DNA from 3 places in the Halopseudomonas salegens genome. Region 2 is predicted to be linked to each of the others. Evidence: riboswitches for the same ligand, from Rfam matches in the RefSeq annotation. Region 2 holds a riboswitch; each other region holds the start of a gene.
What was found. A riboswitch is a leader RNA that binds a small molecule or an ion and turns the genes downstream of it on or off. The one in region 2 is predicted to bind cobalamin.
Positions count from the first base shown of each region.

Region 1: it holds a riboswitch for cobalamin, as region 2 does, so the genes downstream of both, BLU07_RS02410 (ribonucleoside-diphosphate reductase subunit alpha) here and BLU07_RS00530 (TonB-dependent receptor domain-containing protein) in region 2, are expected to answer to the same signal.
Region 3: it holds a riboswitch for cobalamin, as region 2 does, so the genes downstream of both, btuB (TonB-dependent vitamin B12 receptor) here and BLU07_RS00530 (TonB-dependent receptor domain-containing protein) in region 2, are expected to answer to the same signal.

Region 1 is NZ_LT629787.1:550,762-556,084, reverse strand. Features, by position in the region: gene BLU07_RS02415 (ribonucleotide-diphosphate reductase subunit beta) at 1-496, opposite strand, end outside; gene BLU07_RS02410 (ribonucleoside-diphosphate reductase subunit alpha) at 677-3,442, opposite strand; cobalamin riboswitch at 3,563-3,779, opposite strand; gene lptG (LPS export ABC transporter permease LptG) at 3,857-4,921, opposite strand; gene lptF (LPS export ABC transporter permease LptF) at 4,908-5,323, opposite strand, start outside.
Region 2 is NZ_LT629787.1:120,643-125,965, reverse strand. Features, by position in the region: gene BLU07_RS00545 (heavy metal translocating P-type ATPase) at 1-1,117, opposite strand, end outside; gene BLU07_RS00540 (hypothetical protein) at 1,117-1,344, opposite strand; gene dxs (1-deoxy-D-xylulose-5-phosphate synthase) at 1,671-3,554, shown strand; cobalamin riboswitch at 3,599-3,805, shown strand; gene BLU07_RS00530 (TonB-dependent receptor domain-containing protein) at 3,950-5,323, shown strand, end outside.
Region 3 is NZ_LT629787.1:3,452,599-3,457,921, forward strand. Features, by position in the region: gene uvrD (DNA helicase II) at 1-112, shown strand, start outside; gene BLU07_RS16005 (TRAP transporter substrate-binding protein) at 402-1,499, shown strand; cobalamin riboswitch at 1,602-1,846, shown strand; gene btuB (TonB-dependent vitamin B12 receptor) at 1,961-3,844, shown strand; gene BLU07_RS16015 (hypothetical protein) at 3,902-4,480, shown strand; gene cobO (cob(I)yrinic acid a,c-diamide adenosyltransferase) at 4,477-5,088, shown strand; gene BLU07_RS16025 (cobyrinate a,c-diamide synthase) at 5,085-5,323, shown strand, end outside.

The sequences.
Region 1 (5,323 bases), 430 kb from region 2:
GGCGGTTGGCCATCTGGATCTTGCCGTTGATTTCCGGCACCACGCGGTAGCGATTGTAGATTTCGCTCTGGTCCAGATTCAGGGTTTCGATGCAGTGCTGGTAGGTCCAGGTGTGCAGCGCTTCTTCATACACCTGACGCGCCTGATAGATCTGCAGCTCCGGCGCACTCATCTTTTCCATCACCGCCAGGCCGATATTGCGCATGGCGAGGATGTCCGAGGTGGTCAGGTAGGCGAGGACGTTTTCATAGACGTGCTTTTCCGCCGGGTTCAGGCGGTGGTGATAGTCATGAACGTCCTGGGCCATGTTGACGTCCAGGGGCGTCCAGTGGTTCTTGTTGGCGTTCATGAAGTATTCCCAGGCCCAGGGATACTTGAAGGGCGCCAGCTGGTTGATGTCGGTATTGCCGTTGATCACCCGCTTGTCATTCACATTGACCGGCGCGGGGCCGCTGGTACTTGCTGCTTGCTTGGGTTCATCGTCCCAGTTGAGCATAACTGTTCCTCGCAAATTGTCTTAGCTAGCTCCCCTCTCCCCTTTGCGGGAGAGGGGTTGGGGGTGAGGGGGGGGCAGAAAAAACCGAGCTTTCGCTCAAGCACCTCCCCCTCTCCCTAACCCTCTCCCACAAGGGGAGAGGGAACGTATAAATCCTGTCCGGCGTGAGCGCCTGCCCCGCTACTGACACGCCTCACAATCCGGGTTATCAATCGAGCACACCTGCGGCTGCGGTGCCGCAACCGGGGCGGACTTTTCGGCGCCGGTAGCGCCCAGCGAGCGCAGGTAATAGGTGGTTTTCAGGCCGCGTTCCCAGGCCAGCTGGTAGAGCGCGTCGAGCTTCTTGCCACTTGGTTCGGCCATATACAGGTTGAGGCTCTGCGCCTGATCCAGCCATTTCTGCCGGCGCGCTGCGGCTTCCACCAGCCAGCGAGCGTCGATTTCGAAGGCGGTGGCATAGCGCGCCTTGAGCTCTTCCGGCATGCGTTCAATCTGCTGCACGCTGCCGTCATAGAACTTGAGGTCGTTGACCATGACCTTGTCCCACAGGTCGACTGCCTTGAGATCATGCACCAGTGACGGATTGACCACGGTGAATTCGCCGGACAGGTTGGATTTGACGAACAGGTTCTGATACGCCGGCTCGATGGACTGGGAAACACCGACGATATTGGAAATGGTCGCAGTCGGTGCAATCGCCATCACGTTGCTGTTGCGCATGCCGTGACGGGCCACCAGTTCGCGTACCGGCGCCCAGTCCAGGTGGCTTTGCTGATCAGTGACCAACTCGCCGGGGCGGCGGTTTTCCTGCAGCAGGCCAACCGAGTCAATCGGCAGAATGCACTGTTGCCACAAGGAACCTTCGTAGCTTGCATAAGCGCCGCGCTCAGCGGCCAGTTGCGCCGAGGCGCGAATGGCGAAATAGCTCAACTGCTCCATGCTGGTGTCGGCAAACTCGACCGCTTCGGCACAGGCATAAGGCAGTCCCAACTGATACAAGGCATCCTGAAAGCCCATCAGACCCAGACCGACCGGGCGGTGACGCAGGTTGGCGTTACGCGCCTGGGGTACGGCGTAGAAGTTGATGTCGATGACGTTATCCAGCATGCGTACGGCGGTGTTGACGGTGCGCTCCAGCCGCTCGACATCCAGCTTGCCGTCACGGATATGCGCGGCCAGATTGACCGAGCCCAGGTTGCACACGGCAATTTCTTCAGCGCTGGTGTTCAGGGTGATTTCCGTACACAGGTTGGAGCTGTGCACCACGCCAGTGTGCTGCTGCGGCGAACGCAGGTTGCACGGGTCCTTGAAAGTGATCCACGGGTGACCGGTTTCAAACAGCACGGTGAGCATCTTGCGCCACAACTGCTTGGCCGGGATCTGCTTGAACAGCTTGATCTTGCCCGCTGCCGCCTGCGCCTCGTAATGCTCGTAACGGGTGCGGAAGGCGTTGCCGTAAAGGTCATGCAGATCCGGTGCGTCACTGGGTGAGAACAGGGTCCATTCGCGGTCATCACGCACCCGCTCCAGCAGCAGGTCCGGCACCCAGTTGGCGGTATTCATGTCATGGGTACGGCGGCGCTCGTCACCGGTGTTCTTGCGCAGCTCGAGGAATTCCTCGATATCCATGTGCCAACTTTCCAGGTAGGCACAGACCGCACCCTTGCGCTTGCCACCCTGGTTCACCGCCACGGCTGTGTCGTTGACCACCTTGAGGAAAGGCACAATGCCCTGACTCTGGCCATTGGTACCCTTGATGTGTGAACCCAGGGCACGCACGGGCGTCCAGTCATTACCCAGACCACCCGCCCATTTTGACAGCAGTGCGTTGTCCTTGATCGCACCGTAAATGCCTTCCAGATCATCCTGCACGGTGGTCAGGTAACAGGACGACAGCTGCGAATGCCGTGTTCCACTGTTGAACAGCGTTGGCGTCGAGGCCATGTAATCAAAGCTCGACAGCAGGTTGTAAAACTCGATAGCGCGCGCATTGGGATCGTCTTCGCGCAGCGACAAGCCCATGGCCACACGCATAAAGAACACCTGCGGCAGCTCCAGCCGAGCCTCGTTCCAGTGCAGGAAATACCGGTCATACAGGGTCTGCAAACCGAGGAAGCCAAACTGCAGGTCGCGCTCGGGGCGCAGCGCCTCGGCCAGACGCGGCAGATCGAAACCGAGCATGGCCTCATCCAGCAATTCGTAACCAACGCCGGCATCAACAAAGGCAGCCAATGCCTGCGGATACAGCTCAGCCAGACTCTGATTCTGCGGCAAACCCAGCGCCAGTGCGGCTTCCAGACGCAGTTGCTCGAGCAACAAACGCGCGGTGACCTGACTGTAATCCGGCTCCTGCTCGATGCGGCTGCGCGCCGTCATGATCAGCGCTTCCAGCACTTCGGTTTCTTCAATGCCGTCATACAGATTACGCAGCGCGTCCTCGAGCAATGAAGCCGAATCAATGCCCTGCAAACCGGTCGCGGCCTGCTCCACCTGCAGCTTCATCAGGCCCAGATCCAGCGGCGCCGAGCTGCCATCGGCCTTTTTCACCGTCAGGTGCGGATGCGCTTCCATCGGCGCATCAACCGCACGCTTGCGTGACTGCTCTTCACGGTAAAGTACGTAGGCGCGGGCAACCTTTTGCTCACCCGCGCGCATCAGCGCCAGCTCAACCTGGTCCTGAATGTCTTCGATATGCACCTTGCCGCCCGCCTGCAAGCGCCGGCCAATCGCCTGGACAACCTGCTCGGTCACCTCGCGCACAGCCGTATTCAGCGCCACCGACCCTGCCGCCTGATCCCCCTGTACGGCAAGAAAGGCTTTGGTCACGGCAACACTGATCTTGGACGCATTGAAACCCACCAGGGTGCCATTGCGTTTGATCACTTGCAGGGTATGGGTATCGGCTGCGGCGGAAGGTGGAGCAGCAGCAAGAGCGGAAGCAGACATGATAATTTTTCCTGTATACGCGTTGAATTCCATTGCCTTCGCGTAAACAGGTGCGCACCCGGGCACGGTACCGGGAGGCTCACGCTGCTCACCTTGAATCGCGAAGGTGCAGTTCAGAAGCCGTAGCTTCTCCTCCTGGCAGGTCTTCGGACTCAGGGGCGTGAATCAGTGATTCGGCCTTGTGTGGCGACTTCCCGGCCTACGCCAGTGTCATGCTGCCACACGCGTTCCCCTATACCGCTGCGCGTCAGTTCCGGATTCTCACCGGATTCCCTCTACCACCTGATCAGCGAATGATCACTATATGTGGTAGATAACCAAGATTGAAATCACTATATACAGATAAAACGATGGATACAAGTCAACAATAAACCTGTCCTGCACACACTTTCCGATTGGCGCGGAAAGCGCGCTTCAGCCCGCGCGCCGCATCAGCCAAGCGCCCATCAGCAGCAAACCAATGATCGGCAAGAGCACGGCAATCAGTGGCGAAAAGCCGAATACAAGACTGGATGGCCCCAGCAAATCCTGCAGAATCTGGAAGCTGAAACCGACCAGTACACCGGTAAACACCCGCTGACCCAGCGTAACCGAGCGCAAGGGGCCAAAAACAAAGGAAATGGCGACGAAAACCAGGGCAATTGTCGCCAACGGCTGGAATAATCTCTTCCAGAAAGACAGCCAGTACAGACTATTGTTCAGCCCCTGTTCCGCCAGGTAGCGCTGGTACTGCCAGAGACCACTTATCGGTAGCACATCGGGATCCAGCACGACCACGCGCAACAGTTCCGGTGTCAGCTCAAGCGCCCACACCTGCTCTTCGCTGACCACCGCCTCAGTCCGCCCATCCGCCTGAAAAAGGGTGCTTTCAACTTCTTCTAGCCGCCAACCTTCCGTTTGCACAGTGGCCCGTCGGGCAAAGCTGGTTTCCAGCAAGTCACGCTGGTCATCAAAGCGGTACCGGGTCACACCATGCAGAACCCCATTCGGCTGCACCGCATTGATATGAATAAAATCATTGCCTTCGCGGTGCCACAGCCCACGGGATGAACTGATCGCTTCACCGCTGCTTTGCGCAACAGCGCGGCGGCTTTCGGCCAGGTTTTCACTGAAGGGAGCCACATACTCACCAATCAGCACACCGGCCAGCATCAGCACCAGCAAGGGTTTCATCACAGCCACCGTGATGCGCGTCAAGGACACCCCGGCAGCACGCATAACGGTCAATTCGGAATTGCCCGCCAGCGTACCCAGACCTACCAGGCAGCCGATCAAGGCAGCCAGCGGCAGCATGTCGTACAGGCGTCGAGGGGCAGTCAACAGGACATAACCTATGGCTTCAGACAAACCATAGTTGCCTTGCAGGGTATCGAGTTCATTGATGAAGGCAAAAAGGACATCCAGCCCGAGGATAATCATGGATACAACCAGAATGCTGAACAGCACCGCCCTGCCAATGTAGCGATCAAGCCGGCGCATGACTGACCTCCTTGCCGGCACGGGGCTGCCAGAAGGCCTGTCGGTTGAGTACCAGCCCCACACAGAGGAACAGGGCATGCACCCACCACAATCCAATCCAGGCCGGGGTTCGGCCTTCTTCCAGCCAACTCCGTGCGGTAATCAGTAATGCCAGGTAGCTCATGTACAGCAGAATCGCCGGCAACAGTTTGAGATAGCGTCCTTGCCGGGGATTGACCCGCGCCAGCGGAACGGCAAAAAACGCAACGATGGGCACCAGCAGCGGTATCGCTATGCGCCACTGCAGCTCGGCCTGCAGGCGAAGATCATCGCTACCGAACAGACTCAGCGTGGGCAACGCTTCACGGTCGGTAACCTCAGTCACCACCTCGGGGCGGGGCAAGAGCACACCATAGCTCTGAT
Region 2 (5,323 bases):
CAATGACCTTGTCGCCCACACTTTTATACACCGGGACCGATTCGCCGGTAGCGATGGACTCGTCCAGATGGCTCTCACCCTCCACAACCTCACCATCGGTCGGCACCTTGTCGCCGGGCCTAACCAGCATGATGTCACCAGCCACCAACGCCTTCACCGGAATCTCGACTTCCTCACCGTCGCGCTCCACGTGCGCCGTCTTGGCCCCCAGGGTAAGTAAACGCCGGATCGCCTCCGAGGCCTTGCCCTTGGCTTTGGCCTCCAGAAAGCGGCCAACCAGGTGGAATGTCATGATGGTGGCTGCCATCTCGATAAAGGATGTCATCGGATAAACGAAGCCAACCAGACCAATCAGAAACGGCGGTAAGCTACCCATGGAGATCAGCACATCCATGTTGAAGGTGCCGTTCTTCAGCGAGCGCCAGGCAGCCTTGTGGGTCGCCGCACCGCCATACAGAAACACCGCCGGAAAGGCCAACAGCGCAACGATTGCCAGATAGCCCGGGATGGGTTGCCAGAACATGTGCGGCACCATCAGCAACATGATCAGTGTTGTCGGTACTGCCGCGATCCACAGCCGACGCCAGGCCGACTTGAGGTAGGTCTCTTCACTGGCCGCACCGTCATCCTGATCGCTCGCGCCCTCCTCTGCGATGGCGGCAACGTCGTATCCGGCACCCTCGATCAGCTTCTTCAGCGCTTTGTCGTTTGGCCCATCCTTACCAAGCACCACTGTCACACTGTGGTTGGCGATGTTGGCAGACGTCGACCGCACACCGCTGTGACGTGCCAAAGTATTCTTGATAATGCCCGCACAATGATCGGAGCCCATCCCCGGAACAGTCACCTTGACAGTACGGGCACCGAGTTCCCGGGCTGAGGTCACATCGTATCCAGCGCCCTCCACTGCCTGCTTGAGCGCCTGCGTATCAGGCCCGGACGAGAGAGAGCGAACACTCACCCGATGCCTGGCAATGTTGGTTTGCACGCTATCAATGCCGTCCAAACGGCCAATGGTCTTGCTGATGATGCCGGCGCAATGGTCTGAACCCATGCCCGGTACAATCAGTTCAATATCGCGCTGGGCGCTGGAACCCTGCTGCTTCGGATTATCCATCAGGGCTTGTCCTCACCACTTTTATTGACCGGCCAGTGACTGAAGGCAATGAAATACAGCAGGGCGAGGTTTAGGATGGGAATCAGAACAAGAATCCCAATCCAGCCCGGATAGCCGATACGCTGACACAGACGCCAGGCCGGTATCACCAGGGCAATGGCAATCACCAGCATCCACAGAAAATGCCCTGCACCCATGCTGTGGCCCATCATGTATTCGTTCATCATAGTGCTGCCCTCCTTCGGGGACCCGAACTGACCCGACGAAATCATTTCAGCCGCTTCGGTTACTTGCGCGGTTTTATGATTCATAGCACACATGATCCGTTTGTCTGCCTGTCACCAGGCTGATCCACACATTACACTTTTGTAACCAAGGACTGGCAATCAGCCTGGGCTCTGCGTACCCGCCACCTGGATAAGCATTGAAACAGATCAGCCGGGCTACAACGGATATCTCATGCCATGTTGTCACACAGTTGGGCAATGCCTGCCAATCAGTTAAACTGCCGTTTTGATTTTGCCCCGCCACCCGGCACCCAAGGCCCTGTTTGATGCCCACGACTTTTCACGATATTCCGCGCACCCGGCCCAGCACCCCGCTGCTGGACAGCATTGACGACACCGCTACCCTGCGCGAACTGGATAGCGAGCTGCTGCCCGCGCTGGCGGACGAATTGCGCGCATACCTGCTGTGGACCGTGGGTCAGACCGGTGGGCATTTTGGTGCCGGGTTGGGCGTGATCGAGCTGACCATCGCGTTGCACTATATTTATGAGACGCCGGAGGACCGCCTGGTCTGGGATGTCGGCCATCAAGCCTATCCGCACAAGATCCTTACCGGGCGCCGTGAGCAGATGAGCACACTGCGGCAGAAAGGTGGGCTGGCTGCCTTCCCGCGGCGCGCGGAAAGCCCCTACGATACCTTTGGTGTCGGTCACTCCAGTACCTCGATCAGTGCCGCGCTGGGCATGGCTATCGCCGCGCGACTGCAGGGTGTTGAACGTCACAGCGTAGCGGTTATTGGTGATGGTGCGCTGACCGCCGGCATGGCCTTCGAGGCACTCAATCACGCTGCCGATGTCGAGGCCGACATGCTGGTGGTACTCAACGACAACGACATGTCGATCTCGCGCAACGTGGGCGGCATGTCGAATTACCTGGCGAAGATTCTTTCCAGCTCGACCTATGCGCACATGCGCGAAGGCAGCAAGAAGGTACTGTCAAGAATCCCCAAGGCCTGGGAGTTGGCGCGCAAGACGGAAGAACACGCCAAAGGCATGCTGGTGCCCGGTACCCTGTTCGAGGAACTGGGCTGGAATTACATTGGCCCGATCGATGGCCATGACCTGGAAACCCTGGTGACCACATTGCGCAATCTGCGTGGGCGCAAGGGGCCACAGTTTCTGCACATAATCACCCGCAAGGGCAAAGGATTTGCTCCCGCCGAAGAAGACCCGATCGGCTACCATGCGATCACCAAGCTGGAACCCAGTCCGGTTGCCAGTCGACCGGCCAACAAGATCAAGTTTTCCCGCGTTTTCGGTCAATGGCTGTGCGATATGGCCAGCAGTGATGAGCGCCTGATCGGTATTACCCCGGCGATGAAGGAAGGGTCGGACCTGGTCGCTTTCAGCGAACGCTTCCCGGAGCGTTACTTCGATGTCGCCATTGCCGAGCAACATGCAGTCACTCTGGCTGCCGGCATGGCCTGCGAGGGTGCCAAGCCGGTTGTCGCCATCTATTCAACCTTCCTGCAGCGTGCCTATGATCAGCTGATTCACGATGTTGCGGTACAGAACCTGGACGTACTCTTTGCCATTGACCGCGCCGGCCTGGTGGGTGAAGACGGCCCGACGCATGCCGGCAGTTTCGACCTGTCTTACCTGCGCTGCCTGCCCAATATGCTGATCATGGCGCCCGCCGACGAGAATGAAACCCGGCAGATGCTCACCACCGGCTACCTGCACAATGGCCCTGCGGCCGTGCGCTACCCCCGTGGCACCGGACCTGGTGTTGCTGTTGAACCGGCACTGAACCCACTGCCCATTGGCCGCGGCGTGCAAACCCGTCAGGGTCAGCAGGTTGCCATACTGTGTTTCGGCACCCTGCACACGGCGGCACTGCAGGCCGCCGAGCAGCTGAATGCCAGCGTGGCCAATATGCGCTTCGTAAAACCCCTGGATACCGACCTGATCAACGCATTGGCTGCCCGGCACGACCTGCTGGTCACCGTCGAAGAAAATGCAGTGATGGGTGGCGCTGGCAGCGGGGTCAATGAGTGGCTGCAGGCGCAGGGCCTGCGCACGCCCGTGCTCAATCTCGGCCTGCCGGACGTCTATACCGAACACGCCAAACCGGCGGAAATGCTCGCTGAATGCGGTCTCGACGCTGCCGGCATTGAGCGTCAGATACGCGCCCGCCTGACCGGTCAATGACACGCCGGGCTTGACCGCCCGATCACAAGCGCCCAGAATCCTTCCCGCTTCCAGTCACACTGGGTGCCCGACCGGTAAAATGACCGGCGGGTGAAACGGGAAGTCGGTGCAAGTCCGACGCTGCCCCCGCAACGGTAAGGGATCACAGGCTCCGCCTGTCGGTGACATCATTTACGCCACTGTGCATTGCACGGGAAGGCGATGTCATTGGTATCCCGAGCCCGGAGACCGGCCCAGTGTGAAGCAGAGCTTGTGGCTATCGGCCAGAGCCTGCATTGCTGAGGTGTCGCGGAGGGCGATACCGGTCGGCGCAGCAGCCCGCTCCCTCTGTTTCGTTGCGACACTGCTCACTGACTCCCCGCCCTCCTCAAAAGCATCACTTTTGAGGAATCAGAATGAAAACCCGTTTTTTACTGCTGCCGGCCCTGTTGGCCACCAGTATTGCTCAGGCCAACACCCCGGTCGATCAACTACCCGATACCCTGGTAACCGCTTCACGCGTGGAACAACCACGCAGCGCCGCGCTGGCGGCCAATACCGTGTTTACCCGCAGTGACATCGAGCGCTTGCAGGCACGCAGCGTACCCGAGCTGCTCAGCCGCGTACCCGGCCTGCAGCAAAACCGCAATGGCGGTATTCCGTCCTATTTCCTGCGGGGTACCAATACCAACCAGACCCTGGTACTGGTTGACGGGCAGCGCATTGCCTCTACCACCGCCGGCATCGCCCGTATCGATTACCTGAACATCGACAATGTCGAACGGGTTGAAGTCATTCGCGGGCCACGCTCTTCGGTGTTCGGCGCCGACGCCATTGGCGGTGTGATCCAGATATTTACCCGCCAGCCCGAGCCGGGGCTGCAGCCCACAGTGCGGCTGGGCATGGCCACCGAACATACCCGGGAGCACAGTGTCAGCCTGATGGGTGGCAATCAGGACACCCGCTTTGCCCTCGGTGCCAGCCTGGATGAAACCCATGGCTTTGATCGCACTACTGATCAGGTCGGCAACGACAGTGACCGTGATGCTAGCCGCAACAAGGCGCTGTACCTGAATGTAACCCACGCCCTGAACGCTGACTGGCAGACGGGCCTGAGCCTGAATGACCAGCGCGGCAAGAACGAATTTGATGATGCCTTTGATCTCGTCCCCGGCAACCCGGAAGACCAGTTCCGCGTCAGTAGCTATCAGGCCCACCTGCAGGGCCAACTTAGCCAGGTATGGAGCAGCCGGCTGGAGTTGGGTCGCAGTTTTGATCGCAACAAGACCGTCGGCTCCGGCAGCCCGTGGAATGATGGCTCGATCGAAACCACCCGGCATTCAGCCAGCTGGCTGAATCAGCTCACACTCAGCCCTGAACACGACCTGACTCTGGGCAGCGACTGGCACAAGGATCGTCTGTCTTCAACCAATGCCTACAGCAAGACCAGTCGGGAAAACTGGGCGGTATTTGCCCAGCACCGCTGGACCACCGACCAGTTTTCTACCGAGGTTGGTGTGCGCCATGACGATAACCAGCATTTCGGTACCGAGAGCAGCTTCAACGCGGCGCTGGCGATTCCGGTCGGCGACTGGCAGCAGTGGATTCTGAGTTACTCCGAAGGCTTCCGTGCGCCAACCTTCAATGATCTCTACGCCCCGCCTGGCTGGGGTGGCAACCCGAACCTGAACGCTGAAACCTCGAAAAACTGGGAACTGCAATGGCGAGGCCAACTGGCTCAGGCCGACATTGAAGCCGCGCTTTTCCATAATACGATTGATGACCTGATT
Region 3 (5,323 bases), 460 kb from region 2:
TGTGGTACTGAATTACGAAGGCCAGGGCGCACAAGCCCGCATTCAGGTCAATTTTGATGGCGAAGGCAGCAAGTGGCTGATGGTTGCCTATGCCAAGCTTGAGGCGCTCTAGCTTATGAAGTGCCCGAGAGTTTTTTGCTTCAGGCTTAAACGGGCGGGGCTTTAAAGTCTAAAGACTGCACAAAGCTCTGATAGCCCGACTGTCACCCACCGGTTCTGGACCGTTAGATGCCAGGGATGGCATCTACGAGCCCCCAGGGAAGGGTTTACGGCGTGTCCAGAACCGGTGGGTGACAGTTGGGCTAACATGCCGAACCGGTTTAATCGGTATTTTTGGTGTCGAGTAAAAATAACAATGATGTGTGCACAGCTAGCTTGCTGCTGGTTACTTGGAGCTTTAAATGAAAAGACGTGAACTACTGACCGCCGCTGGACTGGGCTTGGGTGCGGCGGCCCTTAGCGGTTGCCGCAGTGATGAGCCGGCAGTAGCAGGCGAGGGCCAGGCACAACAGCGTTTTCGCTGGCGCATGGTCACGTCCTGGCCAAAGAATTTCCCCGGCCTGGGCACCACGGCCGAGTACTTTGCCGACCTGGTCAACCAGCTCTCTGGCGGTCGTCTGCAGGTGCAGCTGTTTGCCGCCGGTGAACTGGTGCCCGCACTGGAAGTCTTTGATGCCGTCGCCGGCGGCACTGCCGAGTTGGGGCACAGTGCAGCCTACTACTGGCGTGGTAAAACCTCCGCCGCCTCCTTTTTTACCGCCGTGCCCTTCGGCCTGAATGCCCAGGAAATGAATGCCTGGCTGTATAACGCGGGTGGTCTGGAGCTCTGGCAGCGCGCTTATGCCGATTTTGGCGTCATGCCCTTGCCCTGCGGCAACACCGGGGTGCAGATGGCCGGCTGGTTCAATCGTGAAATCAACAGCCTGGATGACCTGCGCGGGCTGAAAATGCGCATCCCGGGTTTTGGCGGTGAGGTCATGTCACGCGCCGGTGTTACCACCGTGAGCATTCCCGGCAGTGAAATGTTTACCGCGCTGCAAACCGGGGTTATCGATGCCACCGAATGGGTCAGCCCCTACAACGACCTGGCCTTTGGTCTGCACCAGGCGGGCAAATATTATTATTACCCCGGCTGGCAGGAGCCCTGTGCGGTACTGGAACTGACCATCAACCAGCAAGCTTTCGAGCAACTGCCAAGTGATTTGCAGGAAGTTGTCCGTGCTGCCGCCCGAGCGACCAACCAGGCCATGCTCGACGAATATACCCTGCGCAATGCCGAAGCGCTGGATACATTGGTTAACCAGCATCAGGTCCAATTGCGCAAACTCCCGGATGATGTGCTGACTCGCCTGCACGAACTCTCTATCGATGTGCTGGAAGAAACCGCTGACAGCAGCGAACTCAACCGCGAAATCTGGGACTCGATGGAAGCTTTCCGCAAAAAGGTCTGGCCGAGTCAGCAGTTGGGTGAGCAAGCGATGTATGCCTTGCGCGATTAAGCGTCGCAGGCAGAGCACTACCGCAAGCGTCAAGGGAGCGCTTGCTGTGGCGCGGCCGTCAACGGCTCGCCGGCCGATTGACCCCATCCGCAAAACCCACTAACCTCCATCGCTGCTTCAGGTGCCCAACGGCCAAGTGCCAACGGGTGAAACTGGGAAGCCGGTGCGTTCTGCTATTCAGAACAATCCCGGCGCTGCCCCCGCAACGGTAAATGAGTGCCCGCCACCCTCAGGGTGTGCTGCGGCAGATGATCCTGTATCGCCACTGTGAAAATCACGGGAAGGCGGGATCATCGGACCCAGGTCCGCTCATGAGTCCGGAGACCGGCCTGCTGCATTTCACGACAGTGCGGCGGGCGCTGTGGGTGCATGGCCCGTTTGTGTGGTCGTCTGCCTGTTCGCTAGCTGCCTGTCATCAGCTACCAGTTGTCGTACGGGTGAGTACGACGGAGCGAACACAGATGATGATGTTGCCACGCACGCCCCTGGGAAACCTCTGCAAAACTACCTGCCTTGCTGCGCCTGCCTCGCCTACGTTTTTCAGAGGCTTCTCCGCCCTGGCTTTGATGACCAGTGCCTGCCTTTCCCATGCTGCCCCCCTGCACCTGGACCACCAGGTGGTCACCGCGACCCGCACCAGCCAACCGATCGCCGCCAACCTGGCTGCTGTGAGTGTGATTGATCGCGCCGCGATTGAGCGCCTGCAAGCCACTGACGCGCTGGATGTTCTGCGTCGTACGCCCAGCGTAACGAGAGTCAATAATGGCGGCCCCGGCAAATCCAGCAGCATTGGCATTCGCGGCACCAACAGTGACCATGTACTGGTACTGATTGATGGCGTGCGCGTCGGCTCGGTAACCAGCGGTAATGCGGCCCTGCAGAACCTGCCGATTGAACAGATTGAACGCATTGAAATTGTCCGTGGGCCGCGTTCCAGCCTCTATGGGTCGGAAGCCATCGGTGGGGTCATCCAGATATTTACCCGTCAGGGCAGCACGGGCGCGCCCAAAGCCTGGGCGTCGGCCACGGCTGGTAGCCGCAACCACCATGTTGGCAGCGCCGGGGTGTCGGGCGGTGCGGGTAATGCCTGGTACAACCTCGGGGTCAGCAGCCTGTCGACCCGGGGTATTGATGCTCGCCCGGGGCGGGGGGATCCGGACAATGACGGCTACCGGGAACTCTCCGCCAACCTCAAACTTGGTTATCGCTTCGCCAACGGGCTGGAAATCGACGGCCACGTGCTGGAAAGTCACTCCAGCAATGACTTTGATTCCGGCTTCAAGGCCAACACCGATGCGGTGCTGAAGACGCACGGCGTGAATGCCCGCTTTGCGCCGCTCGACCCCTGGCGTGTCACCCTGCAAGCCGCGCGCAGCGAAGACAAGAGTGACAATTTCAACGGCAGTACCTTCAACAGCCGCTTCGATAGCCGCCGCGACAGCCTGGGTTGGCAGAACGATATTGACCTCGCGCCGGGTCAGTTGCTGACCCTGGGTATGGACCACCTGACCGACCAGGTGAGCAGCACCACCGATTACCGCAAGGCCCGGCGGACCAATCTGGGCTATTACGCCCAGTACCTCGGCCAGCAGGGTCGCCATGAATGGCAACTGGGTCTGCGCCATGACGACAACCAACAGCATGGCCAACACACCACCGGTAATCTGGGCTACGGCTTTCAACTCACCGATAGTCTGCAAGCCGTCGGCAGTATTGGTACCGCCTTCAAGGCGCCGACCTTCAATCAGTTGTATTTCCCCAACTTTGGCAACCCGGACATCAAGGAAGAAACGTCACGCAACGTCGAGCTCGGGCTGCGTGGTCAGCACGATTGGGGGAACTGGGCCGTGAATGTATTCCGCAACGAAGTAGATGACCTGATTGCCAGCGTGAACCTGGGTGGCGGTGTCTGGCAGGCGGAGAACGTCAACAAGGCCGTGATCAAGGGTATTGAGTTGGATCTGGCCGGGCATTGGTGGGGCTGGGATCTGGCCGGCAACCTGACCTTGCAGGACCCGTCCAACCGTTCGCGGCGACCGGGGCAGGGTGATTTGCTCGTCCGTCGGCCCGAGCAGCTGTTCAATCTGGATGTCGATCGCCGCTTTGGCCGTGTCTCCGTGGGTGCCAGCCTGCATGCCGAAGGTCGCCGCTGGGACAACGCTGCCAATACCAACGAATTGTCCGGCTACAGCACCCTTGATCTGCGCGCGGAATATGGTTTCAACCATCAGTGGCGCCTGCAGGCACGGATCAGCAACCTGTTCGATACCGACTACGAAACCGCGGCCAGCTATCAGCAGCAGGGTCGCGCAGGTTATCTGACCGTGCGCTACCAGATGCTCTAGACGGACATTCAGCAAGTAAAAGTAACAGTGGAAACCAAACCATCCAAGGAGGATGACATGATCGCACTATCCAAACGCAGCCAGTTGGCTGTTGGTCTTGTACTGGTGTTGTTGATGGCCATGACGCGCGGCACGCACTTCAGTCTCGTCAATTTGCCCAGCGCCTCCTGGGCGGTGTTTTTTCTTGCGGGGGTGTTCCTGCGACCGCGCTGGGCCTTCCCCGTGCTGTTCCTGCAGGCGGTGGTCATGGACGTGCTCAGCGTGGGCTGGATCAATGCCGGCCACCACTGCATGACGGTGGCTTACTGGGCCTTGTTGCCGGCCTACGGCAGCCTGTGGTTTGCCGGTCGGTTGTACGCCGGTTGGCACCGTGATCACCCGGTAACCCTCCTGGTGTTGGCGCCGACCGTGGCGACGGCAGCCCTGGTGTGCAACCTGTTTTCCAGTGGCGGTTTCTACTTTTTCTCCGGTCGCTTCGAAGAGACCAGCTTCGGCGGGCTGGTCGAGCGCATTGCCACTTACTATCCGCAATACCTGAGCAACCTGGCGATGTATGTAGCGGCAGCGGCGATTGTTTATCTGGTGTTTTACCTGCTGGCTGAACAGGGATTGCTGGGTCAGGACCGCAAGGCATGAGCGAGCCCACCGATCGCGATCAGCGCCATCGCCAGCGCATGCAGCGCAAAAAGGTGGTGGTTGACCAGAAGATAGCCGAGGCGCGGGATGAGCGTGGCCTCTTGCTGGTGCTGACCGGTAACGGCAAGGGCAAAAGCAGTTCCGCCTTTGGCATGGCCGCGCGGGCGCTGGGTCACGACATGCAGGTCGGCATCGTGCAGTTTATCAAGGGCGCCAGCAGCACCGGGGAAGAGGCCTTTTTCCGCCGTTTTCCCGAGCAGGTGCGTTACCACGTGATGGGTGCCGGTTTTACCTGGGAAACCCAGGACCGGCAGGACGATATCGCCAAGGCGCAGGCCGCCTGGGCCATCGCCGTCGAGCTGATGCGTGACCCGGCGGTAGCCCTGGTGATTATGGATGAGCTGAATATCGCGCTGAAATACAAATACCTGGAGCTGGATCAGGTGGTGGCCGATATCGCCGGTCGCCCGGCTCACCAGCATGTGGTAGTGACCGGGCGCGGCGCACCGCCAGCCCTGGTTGAAGCCGCTGATACGGTGACCGAGATGGGCATGCTCAAGCATGCCTTCAAGGCCGGTATCAAGGCGCAGAAGGGAGTGGAATTTTGAGTCAGTTACAGTGCCCGGCAGTTTTGATCGCCGCCCCGGCCTCTGGCCAGGGCAAGACCACGGTAACCGCCGCGCTGGCACGTTTGCACAGCCGGCAGGGGCGGCGTGTGCAAGTGTTCAAGTGTGGTCCGGATTTTCTCGATCCGATGATTCTGGCCCGCGCCAGCGGCCAGCCGGTCTACCAGCTCGATCTGTGGATGATTGGCGAAGCGGAAAGCAAGCGCCGGCTGGCTGC